DNA from 2 places in the Rothia sp. CCM 9418 genome. Region 1 is predicted to be linked to the other one. Evidence: riboswitches for the same ligand, from Rfam matches in the RefSeq annotation. Region 1 holds a riboswitch; the other holds the start of a gene.

Region 1 (7,985 bases):
CAAATATGGCGACGTTGCCTATTATGTTGTGGCCTGGTTCTAAGGTTGGTCAGTTGTGCTTTTTCCGGTTGTCTTCAGAAGCTGAGCACCCTTATGGTGATGGCGCATACGGCAACCGTTATCAGGGTCAGCGTGGCCCGACGGCTTCGCGTAGCTATCTGAATTTTCATCGTACTAATATCGTTTCGGACGGTTAGGGTTTTTGATGCGCGCTATACGTTTATGTCCTGCTGGTACGAGCGTCGAATTATTTTTTGACGATTCTCTTGAAGAGTCATTGGTTGCGGACGTTTTGAGTTCGTGGGCGGCGATGAATCCGGTTCGTTGTGTGGGCGATTTAGAGCAGAGCACCGCGGATGGGAAAGTTTTTGTTTCTGCGGAGTTGAGTTGCCCTGAAAAATATCGGGGTGTTGAAGGCTTGCAGTTTTTGAGTGTTCAGCATGTTGATGTCGCTCAAGAGCGTTTGACGGTTGAGGTGACGTTGGCGATGCTTCGTACTTTAGCTGGTTCGGTGAGTCTTTTTCATGCGGCTGCCTTGGGTGATGAATCTTCTGGCCGTGCCATGATTTTAATTGGCCCGTCAGGGCGTGGTAAAACGACGGCGTCTCGTTTTTTGGGTCAGCATTTTGCGTATTTGTCGGATGAGACGGCTGTTGTGCAGGATGATTTATGTGTACGTCCGTATCCTAAGCCGTTGTCGGTGATTGTGGAGAAGGGTTTTCCTAAACATCAGATAGATCCGGGGTCTTTGGGTATTTCGGTAGTTGCGCCAGATAATTTTTCGTATCAGCTGTCTCGTATCGTACTTTTGGGGCGTGTTGAGGAGCCAACTGTTCCGTATGTGGAGGATGTGAGTTGGGCTGAAGCGTTAGTGGAGATTGCTGGTCAGACTTCTGGCTTGTTGCTCACCGATGATGGTTTACCTCGTTTGCTGAATGCGATGAAGCGTTGTGGCGGTGTGCGCCGTGTGGTGTATTCTGAGATTTCTCAGACATTGCCGGTCTTTAGGGAGTTATTGTCTTCACCGGCGGAGGAGTCTTCTGCATCGTGGCAGATTGTTCATTCTGTTGAGCAGGAAGTACCGGCGGGCCTTGTGTCTCGTGTCTCGGGTACGTCTGCTGTGCTTTTGGACGATGCTTCGTTAATTTATGGTGGTGGGCGGTTGTCTGAGGTGTCGGAGTTCGCTGCTGATAGTTGGCTGTTGCTGGATGAGCCGTTGCCTATGGATGTTTTTCGTCAGAGGATTGAACAACAGTATGGGCCTATTCCTAATGACCAGTTCCCTGCTGTATTGCAGAATCTTGTGGATTCTCAGATGATTTCTTATCAGAAGCCGTGATGTTTTAGTGGCTGTTGTATCGTATGGTGCAACACAAAAAGCTAGGGTGGGTGCTTACACAACGATGTAAGCACCCACCCTATTCTTTGATAAGCGGTAAGTGGCGTATTATAGTTGCCCTTTTTCGAGGGTTTCTTGGTGTTCTTTGCGGTGTACTCGTGGTAGTGGCAGGGTGAGTAACAGACCTGCTACGAGAACCACCATGATGCCAAGAATACCCCAGATTTGTGCACCGAATGCCCAGACGAATAGTCCAAATAGTAGCGGTGCTAGGGGTGCTGCTGCACGTCCTGTGGTGGAGTATAGTCCGAAGATTTCTCCTTCATGCCCGGGTGGGGTGATACGGGAGAGGTAGGTGCGTGACGCGGATTGTGCTGGCCCGACGAAAGCGCAGAGCCCTAATCCACAAATCCAGAAGACAATAGGGCTTTGGATAAATAGGAGCGGGGTTGCAGAGATGAGCAAGCAGACAAGGCTAGAGACGATAACTCGTTTGGGTCCGATGAGGTCATCAAATTTACCGCCGAGAAGTGCACCGATACCGGCAACAACGTTACCTGCGATAGCGAAGATGATAATTTCTGTGGTGCTAAAACCGAATGTGCCTGCGGCCACGATGCCACCGAAGGTGAAGATGCCGGTAAAGCCATCACGGAAGATTGCGGAGGCAAAGAGGAACGCGAGAGTTTTGGGTGAGTTTTTGTAGAGGCTTTTTAATGTAGCCCAGAGTTTTTTATAAGAGTCTATGAGCCCAACTTTGGGTGCTACTGGTTTTTTGGGGTGACGACGGTCGTGACGGTAGAGCGCAATAACTAGTGGTGTGCTAAGTATGATGGACCATACTGCTGAGAAGATGGCGACTGCACGAATATTCAAAGAGTTATCGGGTGAGATACCTAAGAAACCGGTGTCTGAGCCAAGCCCAACAAATGCGAAGAGGACGATTCCTAGGGCGATAATGCCGCCGAAGTAGCCTGCAGACCATCCGATACCACTAATTTTTCCAACCGTTGAGGGCGTTGATAGTTCTGGCAGTAGCGCGTTGTAGTTGACGATGGCGAACTCGTTCATGACGTTTGCTGCGCAGATGAGCGTTACACCGTAGAGAAGCCATTGTGGTTCGGGGAATGTGAAGAAGCAAAGTGCCATGAGCACGGCTGTGAGGAATGTGTTGACTGCTAACCATAGGGTGCGTTGACCTGATGCGTCTGCGCGTTGTCCTGTGACGGGGGCAAGTAATGCGATGAGCAGTCCTGCAATGGCGAGGCCGGTGGAGAGCATTTCGGAGGCGTCTTTGGGATCGCCGAATGCTTTGCTGGTGAGATAGACGGTGAAGACGAATGTTGTCATGACCGCGTTGAAGGAGGCGCCACCGGCGTCCCATAATGCCCAGGCTGTGATGGTGCCTCGGGTCCCTAATGGCACAGATTCGTTCTGCTCTTTGGCGTGTTTGCTCATAAGGATAAGAGTATCTATTGAGCGTGGGTAATGGTGTGAAATACCCGCAGAAACAAAGATAAAGTGAAGAAATTTGTGTACTTTTTACCAGAACTATGCGCACCGTCTAAGGTTCACTTACAGTGGGCTTATCTTCAAAGGATTTGTTAATGCTGATGAGCGGTAAGTTCATGGGGTTTAAAGAAGTGTAGACGGCAACAAAATGACTGTTGCCGTCTACACGAGGATGAGGTTTTCTAAGAGATGTTGTTCTTAGACTTCGTTTTGTCCAATGGGGTCATTTTTGCGTTTTGCTTTGACCTCGTTTGTTTTGCGAGTAATGCTGACTTTGATGACGGTACCAACAAGACCTGTTAACAGTGACCATAGAATGATATCTCGCCAACGCTCATCATCGTCGGGGTTGCTTGCGGGTGGTTCATTTCCGGTTACTTTTTTCCATGTTGCAGAGAGCGCTTTGTTTGCCACGGTGATGCCAGCAAGAGAAGCCGCGGTTCCTACAAGATTAATGGGGTTCATGTTTTTCTCCATCGTTGATGAGTATCCTTAGCAATCCTATAACAGGAGAAGCCCAACAGCGTATTACTACTCACGAATAATTCTCTAAGAAAGCGTGGAAACTGCAGATATTGTCATAACTTCTCTGGAGGGTGGAATTGAACGTGGTGAACAAACTATACTGAACAAGGCTTTGACAATAAAGCCGTATAAACATATACGTATAGAAGCGACAGGGGAGCACCGTAGGGTGCTGAGAGTGCGAAAGCAGACCCTCGAACCTGATCCGGTTAGTACCGGCGTTTAGGAAGTCGAGTTCTCTCAAACGTTCACGTAGTGTAACGTTCCCCTTCCTGTATTCGGGAAGGAAAATTTACGATGGCTAAGAAATCTTCTTTAGCGTGGCGAGTTAACGATATCGTTATCGCCTCTGTCCTGTCCGTAGCATGCGGACTCATTTTCTGGTTCTGGTCTGTTGCGATTTACCCGCTGGCAAAAACGATTTTTGCAACGGTACCAGAATATATGCCTCTTATTGGCGGTGGCTGGCTGATTGCTGGTGTGCTGGGCGGAATTGTTATCCGTAAACCTGGTGCAGCACTATATTGTGAACTTCTTGGCGCCATTATTGAGGGTATCCTTGGCACACATTTTGGTATGTCCGTTATTATCTCAGGCTTAATCCAAGGTCTTGGTGCAGAACTAATTTTTGCGGTATTCCTTTACCGCCAGTGGAATATTATGGTCGCAGCTCTTGCCGGCGCAGTATCTGGTTTCGGTATGGGTGTCTCAGAAATTATCATCTACTACGCAAATGAGCTTTCTTTTGCAAAGATGCTGGTTTACACGGCATGCGGAACGATTTCTGGGGCATTGCTTGCTGGGGTTCTTTCGTGGTTCTTAATGAAAGCACTAGCACAAACGGGTGTCTTGTCGTCCTTGGCTTCTGGACGGTCGAAACGAGCACGCGCCTAACCGTGGATACAACATCTTCCATAACGCCACCGCCTGCTGACTCTCAGCCGGTGCGTGGCGTTCGTATTAGTGTACGTGAGTTTGGCTGGCATTACGCAGGACGAGAAAAACCTACTCTAGAATCTGTACATCTGACCATTGAACCTGGACAAAAAGTGCTTCTTTTGGGTTCTTCTGGCGCAGGCAAATCAACCCTTCTGCACGCCATGGGCGGGCTATTACACGACGATGATGGTCAATCTCAACAGGGCACTATCACCATTGATGGTATACCTGCTGAAGATGCTCACGGTGCAGTAGGACTCATGCAACAGGACCCAGAGTCATCTATTGTGCTATCTCGTATAGGAGATGATGTTGCTTTCGGTCCCGAAAATTTAGGTGTGCCGCATGAACAAATATGGGAACGTGTTAAACGTGCTTTAGCAGATGTTGGCTTAGAGAAGTTTGACTTATCACATCCGACGAGTGCCCTATCTGGCGGACAAAAACAACGACTAGGGTTGGCTGGCATCCTTGCGATGCATCCTGGTGGTATTTTCTTAGATGAACCAACAGCAAATCTTGATCCTGCTGGTGTTGAAGATGTTCGTGATGCCGTAATACGCGCACAAAAACATACGGGAGCAACCCTTGTCGTTATTGAACATCGTGTTGGTGTGTGGGCTGAGCATATGGACAGAATTATTGTTCTTGGTGCAGGCGGACGTGTTACTCATGACGGTTCACCTACTGAGGTTCTTGCAGAAGCGAGGGAAGAGCTTATTTCTGCGGGGGTATGGGTTCCTGACTACACGCCAGAGGTTCTTCCTTCAACGCAACAGGCTGGGGCAGAGCTAATTTGTGCTCGTAATGTGGCAGTAACTCGTCATTATCCTTCTGCACGAGAGCGACGTAAACGACGAAAGGCCCTTAAGAATTGTTCTGAACCGTATATTTTTGATGCGCCTATTGTTTCTTCAGGGATTAATGCTTCTATCCGAGCTGGTGAACATACAAGTGTCCTTGGCTGTAATGGTGCCGGAAAATCTACTTTTGCTCTGACCTTAGCTGGGTTACTCTACCCTGTTTCTGGGGAGATTGTAGCAACATCAGCATTTTTAGAAGACGCTGCTCCTTCACCGTCACGGCAGTATAAGGAGCCTTCACCTGATATGACACAGTGGCGTTCTCGTGATATTGCTTCGCGTATTGGTCTAGTCTTTCAAGAACCTGAGCAACAGTTTTTAACTGCTACGGTACGTGAAGAACTTGAATTTGGGCCACGACAACTTGCGCGGCTTCGTCAAGAACCTGTCGACGAACAAGCTCTTAAACACCGTATTGACGCGTTATCTGAACGTTTACGTTTGCGTCATCTTGAAGGAGCAAACCCGTTCACCCTTTCTGGGGGTGAGAAACGCCGTCTTTCTGTAGCAACCGCATTGGCAACAGCACCTCAGGTCCTCATTCTTGACGAACCTACTTTTGGGCAAGACGCTCATACATGGAAGGAATTGGTGCTTTTGATTCAAGAACTCTTGGAACAGGGCACAGCAGTCGTTTCAGTAACTCACGATGATGATTTTGTGCGTGCTTTAGGAGGAATACAGCTAAGGCTTATCGCGGAATCAGACTATCACGGGGAAGAAGAACGTTGATGAGTTTTGATATTTTTGCGTCTACCGCAGAAAAAGAAGGGATTCTTGGAAGCGTTAATGCAGGGGTTAAAGTTGCGCTCACTTTGCTTCTGACAATTATCCTTATTCTGCTCAAAGATTGGGTGAGCATCACCATCATCTTTTGTATCGAGTTAGTGGGTTTATGGGCCCTGGGGTTGAACCCTGTGCGTCTTTTGGGTCAGCTTTGGCCTGTATTATTTGGTGTTCTACTATCGGGCTGGTCGACTGCTCTTTTGGTGGAGAAGACAGGGACGATGCTTTTTGACATGGGATTTTTGTCGATGAGCACTGGTTCTCTTGTGACAGGTATTGTTCTGACTATTCGTGGCTTGGCAATGGTTCTTCCTGGGATGATGCTCATGCTAACAACCGACCCAACGGACGTTGCTGATTCTTTGGCGCAGAGCACAAAATTGCCGGTTCGTTTTGTGCTCGGAGCATTGGTTGCTTTACGTCTTGTCGGGTTGTTGTTGAGCGAATGGAATACACTAGGGCAGGCTCGACGCGCTCGCGGTCTTGGATCAGAAGATACGTTGTGGCAACGTGTTAAAACGTTTTGTGGTCAGAGCTTCGCCTTGTTAGTTCAGGCTATTCGTCGTGGTACACGCTTATCTATAACGATGGAGGCCCGCGGTTTTGGGTCTGCTTCAACTCGCACTTGGGCTCGTATACCGCAGTACGGTCTCGTAGACGTATGGTTTACGGTGGGTGTTGTACTGACGGTTTTGGCAGGTGTTTTAGGTGCTTTAGGAGCCGGTACCTTAACTTTTATCTGGCAGTAGTTTTAAGGTTGCGTGTTTTACCCTTCTGCAAGGAATGCTAAGAATTCTTCAGTGGTCTGTTGGGACGTTGCTAATGCTGTTCCGTTGAGGTGTGTTACAGGAGCGATAAGCCGTACGGAAGAGGCTAACCAGACACCTTCAGATTCGAGTAAATCCTGAGGGTAAAGTTCTTGGTATTTGAGTTCCCAGCCGTGTTTGCGTGCTTGCTCAAAAATCATTCCTTGGGTAGTGCCGGGGAGGATTCCGTGGTTTGGTTCTGGTGTGAGGAGGGTTTTTTGCCCATTAATAGTTTGTGCCACAATGACAGAGCTGGTTGCGCCTTCTAGAATACGGCGGTCATCGGTGATGAAGATTGCTTCGTCTGCTCCTTGGGTTCGTACGTATCGTAGGACGGCCATGTTGATGGCGTACGAGAGAGTTTTTGCGCCGGCAAGTAGCCACGGGTATGCGGTGTCTTGAGCAGGATCATGTCCGCGAGGCAGAGTGATTGCTTTGACGCCGTGGGTTCTTTGATCGAGGGTATTCTGAGGTGTCGGTGCGACGGTAACCCAGCTGTGTGGGCCGTTTGATGTGGTACCACGAGAGATAATAATTTTGACGGTGTGTTCTTCACCTAGTGTCGTGGTGTGAGCCTGTTCGGCATTTTCTAGGGCGGTCTTAAGCGCTTGAGTGAGGTGCTCTTTTGCTGGTAGAGGGAGTTGCAATTTTCGGGCAGAATTTGTTAGCCGTTCAAAGTGTGCGTCAAATTTTCGGATGCTGCGGTTGACGGCAATCATCGTTTCAAAGACGCCGTCTCCGCGGGTGAGTCCTTCGTCTTCGATGCTGATGAGGGGGCGTGAGGGGTCTACAAGTTCTCCCTCTGGGTGCTGAGGGGTGAGCATTACTACTGTTGTCATAATTTCATCCTATTCTTGAGATGTCGTTTTATACAGGTGGCGAGAAAATATAGTCAATATGTGATGCTGGGTGTGCAGGTAGTTGGAGGTTTTCTTGTTCTGCCCACGTATCCCAATAGGGGCGGTATGTTTCTCCGTCACGGTTGAGTGCTCGCTCTTTGCGGTGATGTGATGACATATCGAGCCAACATGTGATGACGTTAAATGGTGCTTGGTAGCTGTGAGGCGGTGTGGCGCCGACGCCCTCGACGATGAGCGTTTGGCGTGGGTCAATTGTCGTGAGGTGTGGACCTGTTGGTTGTTGTGTTTCCCAATCCCAACCGAACCAGATGAGGGGTGATTGCGGGTTATCACTGAGGTTATTGAGGTTGCGGTG
Region 2 (7,985 bases), on a different contig from region 1:
GTACGCCTTGGCCGATGAGTCGTGTTATGGGTCTAGACATGTTTTTTATTTTATAGGTGTTTGGTTGAATCCTCCGGTAAGGGATAGGGCTGTTATGTGTGGTTGTTGTTTTTTGAGGGTGTGGACGATGAGTGCTGAGCGTTTTCCGCTGGCGCAGTAGAACACTGGTGTGGTCTTGTTTTTGAGGTGTTTGGTGAGGGTGTTGTTGATGTTTTCTAGGGGGTTTGGAGTGTTGTTGATGAGGGTGAGGAGTTCTTGGTGTGGGATGTGTGCGTGGTCTTGGTAGTGTCCGTTGTTACGTTCGTGGTGTTCGCGTACGTCGATGAGTGTGTAGTGTTCGGGGTGTTGGTTGATTTCGTGGAGTGTGATTTCGGGGACGTTGAGGGGTTGTGGTGTTGATTGTTGTATTTGTTGGAGTGTTTCGGTCAGTGGTGTGGGTGTGCGGTGTGGGTCGGGTGTGATGTTGAGAGTTTTGGTGGTGTGTGTTCGGCTGTCGTACATCCAGAGTTTTCCTAGGAGTGGTTCGGGTACTCCGGTGATGAGTTTGATGGCTTCGGTGGCCATGATGGAGCCGATGGTTCCGCAGAGGGATCCGAGTACTCCTGATTGTGCGCAGGTGGGGATGGAGTCTGCTGCTGGTATTTGTGGGTAGAGGTCTCGGAGGGTGGTTCCTTGGGTGTGTTGGGTGGTGTTGAGGTGTTTGGGGTGTGCCCAGAAGAGTGAGATTTGTGCGGTGTATTGGGAGATACTCCCCCAGATAAGTGGTTTGTTGAGGTGTTCGCAGATGTCGTTGGTGAGGTATTTGGTGGCAAAGTTGTCGGATCCGTCGATGATGAGGTCGTAGTTTTTGATGATGTTTTCGGCGTTGTCTGCGTTGAGTTTTTCGTGGTAGGTGTGGACGTTGGTGTGTGGGTTGAGTTCGTGGATGCGTTGTTGTGCGGAGTGTGTTTTGGGTGTGTTGATGGTGTTGTTGTTGTGGATGATTTGGCGTTGGAGGTTGCTGTATTCGACGGTGTCGTGGTCGATGATGCCGAGGGTTCCGACTCCTGCTGCGCTGAGGTAGAGCAGTAGGGGTGAGCCGAGTCCTCCGGCTCCGATGCTGAGGACTTTTGCGTTGGCGAGTCGTCGTTGTCCTTCTTCTCCGATACCGGGCAGGGTGAAGTGTCGCCCGTAGCGGAGTTGTTCTTGTGTGCTGAGTTGTTTTTTGGGTGTGGTCAGTGGTGCCAGTGGCATGGTTGGGGTGCTTTCTTCGTTGAGGTTAGGTGGTGAGGTCTTCTTGGGTGGGTGCTCCGGTGAGGATTCGTCCTTCGGTTGGTGATGAGGCCTGCGCGTGGGTTCGGGTGGGGATGCGTCCAGCATGGTAGGCGTGGTATCCGGCGTGTACTGCGTATTTCATGGCTTCTGCCATTGCTACGGGGTTTTGGGCTCGGGTGACGGCTGAGGCGAGGAGGACAGCATCGCAGCCTAGTTCCATTGCTTGTGTTGCTTGGCTGGCTGTTCCGATGCCGGCGTCGATGATGACGGGAACGTCTAGTTCGCTGGTGATGAGTTGGATGTTGTGTGGGTTGAGTATTCCTAGTCCTGTGCCGATGGGTGCGCCGAGGGGCATGACGGCGCTGGCGCCTGCATTTTGTAGGTGTCGTGCGGTGATGGGGTCGTCGTTGGTGTAGGCGAATACGGTAAAGCCTCGTTCGGCGAGTGTTTCGGTGGCTTCGATGAGTTCGTAGGTGTCGGGTAGGAGTGTTGTTTCGTCTGCGATGACTTCTAACTTAATCCAGTGTGTTTGGAGTGCTTCTCGGGCAAGTTCTGCGGTTAGTAGTGCGTCTTTTGCGGTGTAGCAGCCTGCGGTGTTCGGCAGAATTTTGATGTTGTTGCGTTTCAGAATGGAGTAGAGAGATTCTTTTCCGCTGGGGTTGTATCGTCGCATGGCGACGGTGGTCAGTTCTGTTCCTGAGCTGAGGAGTGCTTCTTCGAGGTGTTGTAGTGAGGTGATTCCTCCGGTGCCCATGATGAGTCGTGAGTTGAGGTCTACTCCGTCGATGTTCAGTGGTGGAATGTTTGTTGGTGTCATGTTCTTTTTATCTCGAGTTTGTTGTTTGTGCTGGTGGTGTTATCCGCCTTGTACGGCGGTGATGATTTCTAGCCTGTCATGGTGGTTTGCGGTGGTGTGTGCCCATTGGTTGCGTGGTAGTACGGTGTCGTTGAGTGCTACGGCGATGCCAAGGGGTGTTCCGTCTTGGGCGTTTCCTTGGTCGTTGAGGGCGGTGTTGATGGTGTCTTCGACGAGTTTTTTGATGGTTTGTGGTGTCGTATAGGTGTGTTCTGCACCGTTAATTGTGAGGGTGATGTTCATTGGGGTTTTCCTCTGTTGGTTTAGGGTTTTGTTGGGTTGGCGTGAAGCGTTGTGGACGGCAAGCGTAGAGGTCTTTTCTGTCGTCTTCGGTGAGGGTTTCGGTGATGAGGTGTTCTACGAGTTCTGCTGCTCGTGTTGAAAGCAGTATTCCGTGACGGAAGTAGCCGTTTGAGAGGATGAGGTTTTTGAGTGCTTTACCGTGGTGTTCGATTGTGCCGATGAGGGGCAGGTCGTCGGGTGTTCCGGGGCGTGCTCGTGAGATTATTTCGTAGAGTTCGAGTTCTGTGATGGCGGGGATAAGTTCTCTTGCATCACGTAGTAGTTGGTATATTCCGCCAGCGTTGATACCGGGCATATGGTCTTCACGTGATGTTGCACCGATAACGACGGTGTTGTCTTCACGGGGAACTATGTAAACAGGTTGGGAACGGACGATACCGCGAATTGTTGAGGTGATGAAGGGGCGCTGGTTTTCAGGTACGCGGAGACGAAGCACATCACCGTAGACGGGTCGTAAAGGGAGTTCTTTGAGCGCTGGTATGCCTTGAAGTTCTAAGGTTCCGAGGCCGTTAGCGACGATGATATATGTTGCGTGGAGTTCTCCGGTGTGCTGTTGCCCTGTCGTGGGGTTTTGGTATTCCCAGTAGATGCTGCGGGCGTGTGTTTGGTCTGCGTCGAGAAGAATTTTTTGGGCTCTCACAGGGTAGAGCTGTTCGTGTAAGAGGTGTATGAGCCCTTGGCAGTACCAGCGCGGGTTAATCTGGTGGTCGCCGGCTATTTCCACGACTCCTGCAAGACGCGATGAGAGGCTTGGTTCTTGAGAACGAGCTTTTCGGATGGATATTTTTTGGGTTTCTAAACCTAGCTCTTGTTGATATTGTTGGAGGTCTTCTAGAGCATTTTTATCAGCATGATCGTAGGCGCATACGAGGGTTTTTGTTTCTTGTCTACCGACATGAATACCGGATTCTTCTTGAATGTGTTGTGCAAATGATGGGTATAGTTGCGCTGCCCGTTTCATCAGTTGAACTAATGGTTCTTGGCGAAATTGTGTTTCAGATGCTGGGGCAAGCATTCCGGCGGCTGCTCGTGTTGCTTCTGAAGCGGGTTGTGGGTCTAAGATAGCAACGCTATACCCTATTTTTTGGAGACGGTACGCGGTCGATAATCCGATAATTCCTGCACCGATGACTGCAATATCTACTGTTGAGGGTGGTTCTTTGGATAGTTCGGGTATATATTGATGAATAGTTGAATCTTCATCGTGCGGGTTAAACAACGTCGCACCCATGACGAACACTTCCTTCCGGCGGCATAACCCGCATCAAGTAAGACGGTCGGCTCTCTTAGCCCTCTCAGCGTCGTGAAGATATATCTACTGTGATATGGCGCGATATATCTGACGCTCCCGTAGGTCACTCTAAGTATAAGCCTCAATCTTTTTGATACAAGGAGACCTCAAAACTATGTCCATTTATGAACAACAGCCTTTCGCCACTTCTTTCGTGGATTCTTCTTCAACGCTTCGTCGCGAGCGCCTTGAAAAGCTTCAAAAAGCACGCTTGTACTTGTGTACGGATGCGCGTTTATCTCGTGGAGATTTAGAGTCTTTTCTGGATGAAGCCTATAGTGGCGGTGTCGATATTATTCAGCTGCGTGATAAGAAGATTTCTGTGCAACAGGAGCTAGCAGCTTTAGAGGTTCTCAAAAAGGTGGCACGTCGTCACGATAAGCTTTTTGCGGTCAATGACCGTGCTGATGTTGCTGCTCTTATGGGTGCTGATATTTTTCATCGAGGTCAAGACGATCTTTCTGCGGTGCAGGCGCGCAGGTTGTTAGGCGCCGATGTTCTTGTAGGTGCTTCAACACATGGGGTGTCTCAGGGGCAGGAGGCTGCTGCCGATAAGAATATTGATTATTTTGCGTGTGGGCCGGTGTGGCCGACGCCGACGAAGCCGGGGCGTGCAGCAACAGGCGTGGAGTATCTTGAGCAGGTTGCTCAGTTTGCCGGTCAGAAACCGTGGTTTGCTATTGGTGGCGTTAACGTGGATACGGTGTCAGAGGTTTGTCAGGCAGGTGCCTCACGTATTGTTGTGGTGCGTGCTTTAACCGAAGCTGCTGATGTTCGTAGCGCAGCAAAACAGCTGAAGGGTGCGTTAGAAGTTGTTTAGCCTTCTCTAAAGAGTTTTGGCTGTCGTTGAAAGGTATTCTTCCCACCCTTGTTTTACGAGAGTGTGTATCTGTCCTAGTGTCTGTGACATGGTTTTTGTGTGGGCGATAATCGGTAAGAAATTGGTGTCGCCGGACCATCGTGGGAGGATATGCTGGTGTAGGTGATCGGCTATTCCGGCTCCCCCAATTTTGCCTTGGTTCATCCCAATGTTGAATCCGTCTGTTTTGCTGACTTGACGTAGCACACGCATCGCTTGTTGGGTGAGAATCCCTATTTCGGTTAGTTCTTCGACGGTTGCGTCATCGTAATATGGGATATGCCGGTAGGGCAGAATCAGCAGGTGCCCTGGGTTATATGGGTAGAGGTTTAAGATGGCGTATGCGTATTTACCTCGATGAACAATCAGAGATTCTTCGTCGGAGCGTTCGGGAGCACTACAAAAGGGGCACGTCTGTTCTTGGTAGTCTTTTTGCCCTCCGCTGACGTATGCCTTACGGTGAGGTGTCCAAAGCCGTTGGAAAGCATCTGGGACTTGTGGCAGTTCAAAGCTATCGGTGGTGTACTCCATGGTCTTTAGTGTACCTGTAGGCTCATACGCTCTATGTGAATGTTGCTAAAAGATTCTTGTGGATGCTACCGGATAAGTCTTTTCCGGTAGCATCCACACAGATTATACGAGTGTGATACTCCTAGCAGAATAGGTTCTAACTATTCTTCAAGTAGTCCACGTCGACGTAATAATGGTTCAATTCGTGGGTCTCGTCCTCGTAACTGTCGGAAGGACTCTGCCGGGTCTTGGCTATTTCCTGTTGCGAGAATAGCGTTTTTGAAGGTTTCACCGTTGTGGCGGGTTGCTCCCCCGGATTCTTCAAACCAATCAACAGTTTCTGCGTCCATCATCTCGGAGTAGATGTAAGCATAGTATCCGGCGGCGTATCCTCCACCAAAGATGTGTTTGAACATTCCGGTAAGGTAGCGCGGAGATACTGGGTATTGGTCGAAGCCATAACGTTTGAGCACTTCATCTTCAAAGGCTTTAGCATCTTCACAACTGTCGATGAGCCCGTCTTCAATGCTGTGGGTGTGCCATGCCATATCGAGGAGGGCGGCTCCTAGATATTCGCTGGTGGCAAATCCTTCTCCCCACTGTTCGCTAGCGCGTAGCGCATCAATATGTTCTTGTGGGAGTGTTTCTCCTGTATCAATATGGCGTGCGTAGTTCCCTACTACTGCTGGGTGGAACATCCACATCTCATTAACTTGTGAGGGATATTCAACAAAGTCACGGGGAACGTTCGTACCAGCAACAGAAGGATACTTAGCGGTACTTAACAAGGAATGTAGTGCGTGGCCAAATTCGTGGAAAAGTGTCCGTACGTTATCAAGGGTCAGTAGTGCCGGTGCACCTTCAGCAGGTTCTGCAATGTTGAGGGTGTTGAGCACTACTGGCACTTGTTGGATGCGTTCATCACGTGGTACGAGGTCGTTCATCCATGCTCCACCTTGTTTGGTGGCGCGAGCATACGGGTCAAGAGCAAAAATACCGATAAGAGTGCCGTTCTCATCTTTGACATCCCACACCCGCATATCAGGGTAATAACTCGATAGTTCGGGGTGTTCGGTGAAGCTGATTCCGTAAAGAAGTTCTGCTGCATAGAAGACGCCTCGTTCTACTACAGAGTTAAGCTCAAAGTAGGGTCGTAGAGCTTGTATATCGACACGATATTTCTCTTCTGCCACACGTTTGAGGTAGTAAGGTACGTCAGCAGCATGGATGTCTTCAACAGGCACTCCCGCAACTTCTGCCATGGTTTCTAGTTCTTTACGGAAGTTTGCTAATGCTTGTGGCAGCATCTTTTCAAGCATCGCTAATGCTTCATCAGATTTTTGTGCTACAGCTCGGCGAATGGTCAGTTCTGCGTGGTTCTTTGCTCCGAAGAGTGCTGCTCGTTGCGCTCGCAGGTATGACATTTTTGCGCCAGTTTGGATGGTTTGTGGTGTATCTGCGCTACCGGCATCGCGAGTGTGTGCTCGTCCACGGTTGATGGAGTTTGCATAATATTTTTCGCGGGTCGCGGGGTTCTCTAGTGATGCAAGGAGCGCAGGTGCAGCAAAAAGGTCTTGAGGAAGGAGGAAAGCTCCTTCGTGTCCGTTCTTTGTAGCGTTGAGGGCAAGACGTTCTCGGGTGCTTTCGTCAAGTCCCGCAAGTTCTTCTTCATCACGAATGAGAAGTGCTGCTTGTTGCGCTCCGGTCAGCAGTGCTTTAGAGAATTCTGCACTCAGTTTTGCTAGTTCGGCGTCGAGTGCTGCGAGCTGTTGTTGTGCATCTTTGCTGAGGTATGCTCCTGCGTCGGTGAATGTTTCTTTCCAGAGCTTGAGCACTCGTTGTTGTTCTGGGGTGAGATTATTGTGTTTAACGTTGGCAATGCGAGTGGCAAGAGACTCATTATTCGCCATGGCAGTTGTGTGTTCGGCGAGTTTAGGCTCCCAGTACTCGCTGAGTTCTAGTATTTCTGGTGTTCCCATAGATGACAGATATGTGTAGTAAATACCTGTTGCTCGAGAGAATTCTCGGTAGCTGTCTTCTAGCGGTTCAATAGTGTTTTCGAAGGTTGGTGTTTCGTTATTTGCACAGATATTGTTCCACGCAAGCTTTTGAGCCTGTACGGCTTCTTCTAACGCTTGGTGTATGTCATGGCTGGTGGTGGAGGCTAGTTGTGGGTATCCCCCGATATCTGATGATGCTTGTAATAGTTTATGTGTCATAGTTCTCTATTTTAGCGGTGGTTTTTTCCTCCTGTCTGCTGTGTTAAAGCAAACTGTCGCTATTGTAAAGTTTTTCCTTGTCGGAAGGATTCTTTACAAGAGCGACAGTTTCAACACATGAGATGTCTTGGCTGTATAGGTTTTTCTTCTATTCTGCCGGTGTTTCAGTTGTTGCGCGAGGGTCTTCGTTCACACGGTTCTTGATGTGTTCAACAATGCGTTGGATAGCTTCTGCTACGGGCACACCATTTTCTTGGGAGCCATCACGGTAGCGGAACGACACTGCCCCATTTTCTGCGTCTTCTCCGCCGGCGATGAGAATAAACGGTGTTTTCTCTTTGGAAGCGGTACGAATCTTTTTGGGGAAACGATCAGTTCCGTAGTCGACTTCTACGCGAACCCCTTCAGCTCGAAGCTTGGTAGCAATATCTGCCATATAGTCGTTGAAAGCTTCTGCTACGGGAACTGCTACAACTTGTACGGGCGATAGCCATGCGGGGAAGGCACCTGCATAATGTTCTGTGAGCACACCAAGGAAGCGCTCAAAAGAACCAAACTTGGCAGAGTGAATCATGACAGGTTCTTGACGTGTTCCGTCTGAGGCTTGGTATTCTAACCCGAATCGTTGTGGCTGGTTGAAGTCATATTGAACAGTAGACATCTGCCAGGTACGGCCGATGGCGTCTTTCGCTT

What was found. A riboswitch is a leader RNA that binds a small molecule or an ion and turns the genes downstream of it on or off. The one in region 1 is predicted to bind thiamine pyrophosphate.
Region 2: another riboswitch for thiamine pyrophosphate. It lies ahead of thiO (glycine oxidase ThiO); the one in region 1 lies ahead of ACN083_RS06240 (ECF transporter S component).

What each region holds. Positions count from the first base shown of each region.
Region 1 covers NZ_JBLXXX010000004.1:23,527-31,511, forward strand. Annotated here, with positions in the region: gene dcd (dCTP deaminase) at 1-197, shown strand, start outside; gene ACN083_RS06225 (hypothetical protein) at 206-1,339, shown strand; gene ACN083_RS06230 (MFS transporter) at 1,448-2,797, opposite strand; gene ACN083_RS06235 (DUF4235 domain-containing protein) at 3,050-3,316, opposite strand; TPP riboswitch at 3,520-3,622, shown strand; gene ACN083_RS06240 (ECF transporter S component) at 3,674-4,270, shown strand; gene ACN083_RS06245 (ABC transporter ATP-binding protein) at 4,273-5,910, shown strand; gene ACN083_RS06250 (energy-coupling factor transporter transmembrane component T family protein) at 5,910-6,713, shown strand; gene ACN083_RS06255 (aminodeoxychorismate lyase) at 6,731-7,609, opposite strand; gene ACN083_RS06260 (tRNA (adenosine(37)-N6)-threonylcarbamoyltransferase complex ATPase subunit type 1 TsaE) at 7,638-7,985, opposite strand, start outside.
Region 2 covers NZ_JBLXXX010000002.1:17,608-25,592, forward strand. Annotated here, with positions in the region: gene ACN083_RS02815 (MurT ligase domain-containing protein) at 1-49, opposite strand, end outside; gene ACN083_RS02820 (ThiF family adenylyltransferase) at 46-1,233, opposite strand; gene ACN083_RS02825 (thiazole synthase) at 1,259-2,071, opposite strand; gene thiS (sulfur carrier protein ThiS) at 2,111-2,353, opposite strand; gene thiO (glycine oxidase ThiO) at 2,331-3,644, opposite strand; TPP riboswitch at 3,638-3,775, opposite strand; gene thiE (thiamine phosphate synthase) at 3,820-4,524, shown strand; gene ACN083_RS02845 (HIT family protein) at 4,531-5,094, opposite strand; gene ACN083_RS02850 (M3 family metallopeptidase) at 5,235-7,292, opposite strand; gene thrS (threonine--tRNA ligase) at 7,441-7,985, opposite strand, start outside.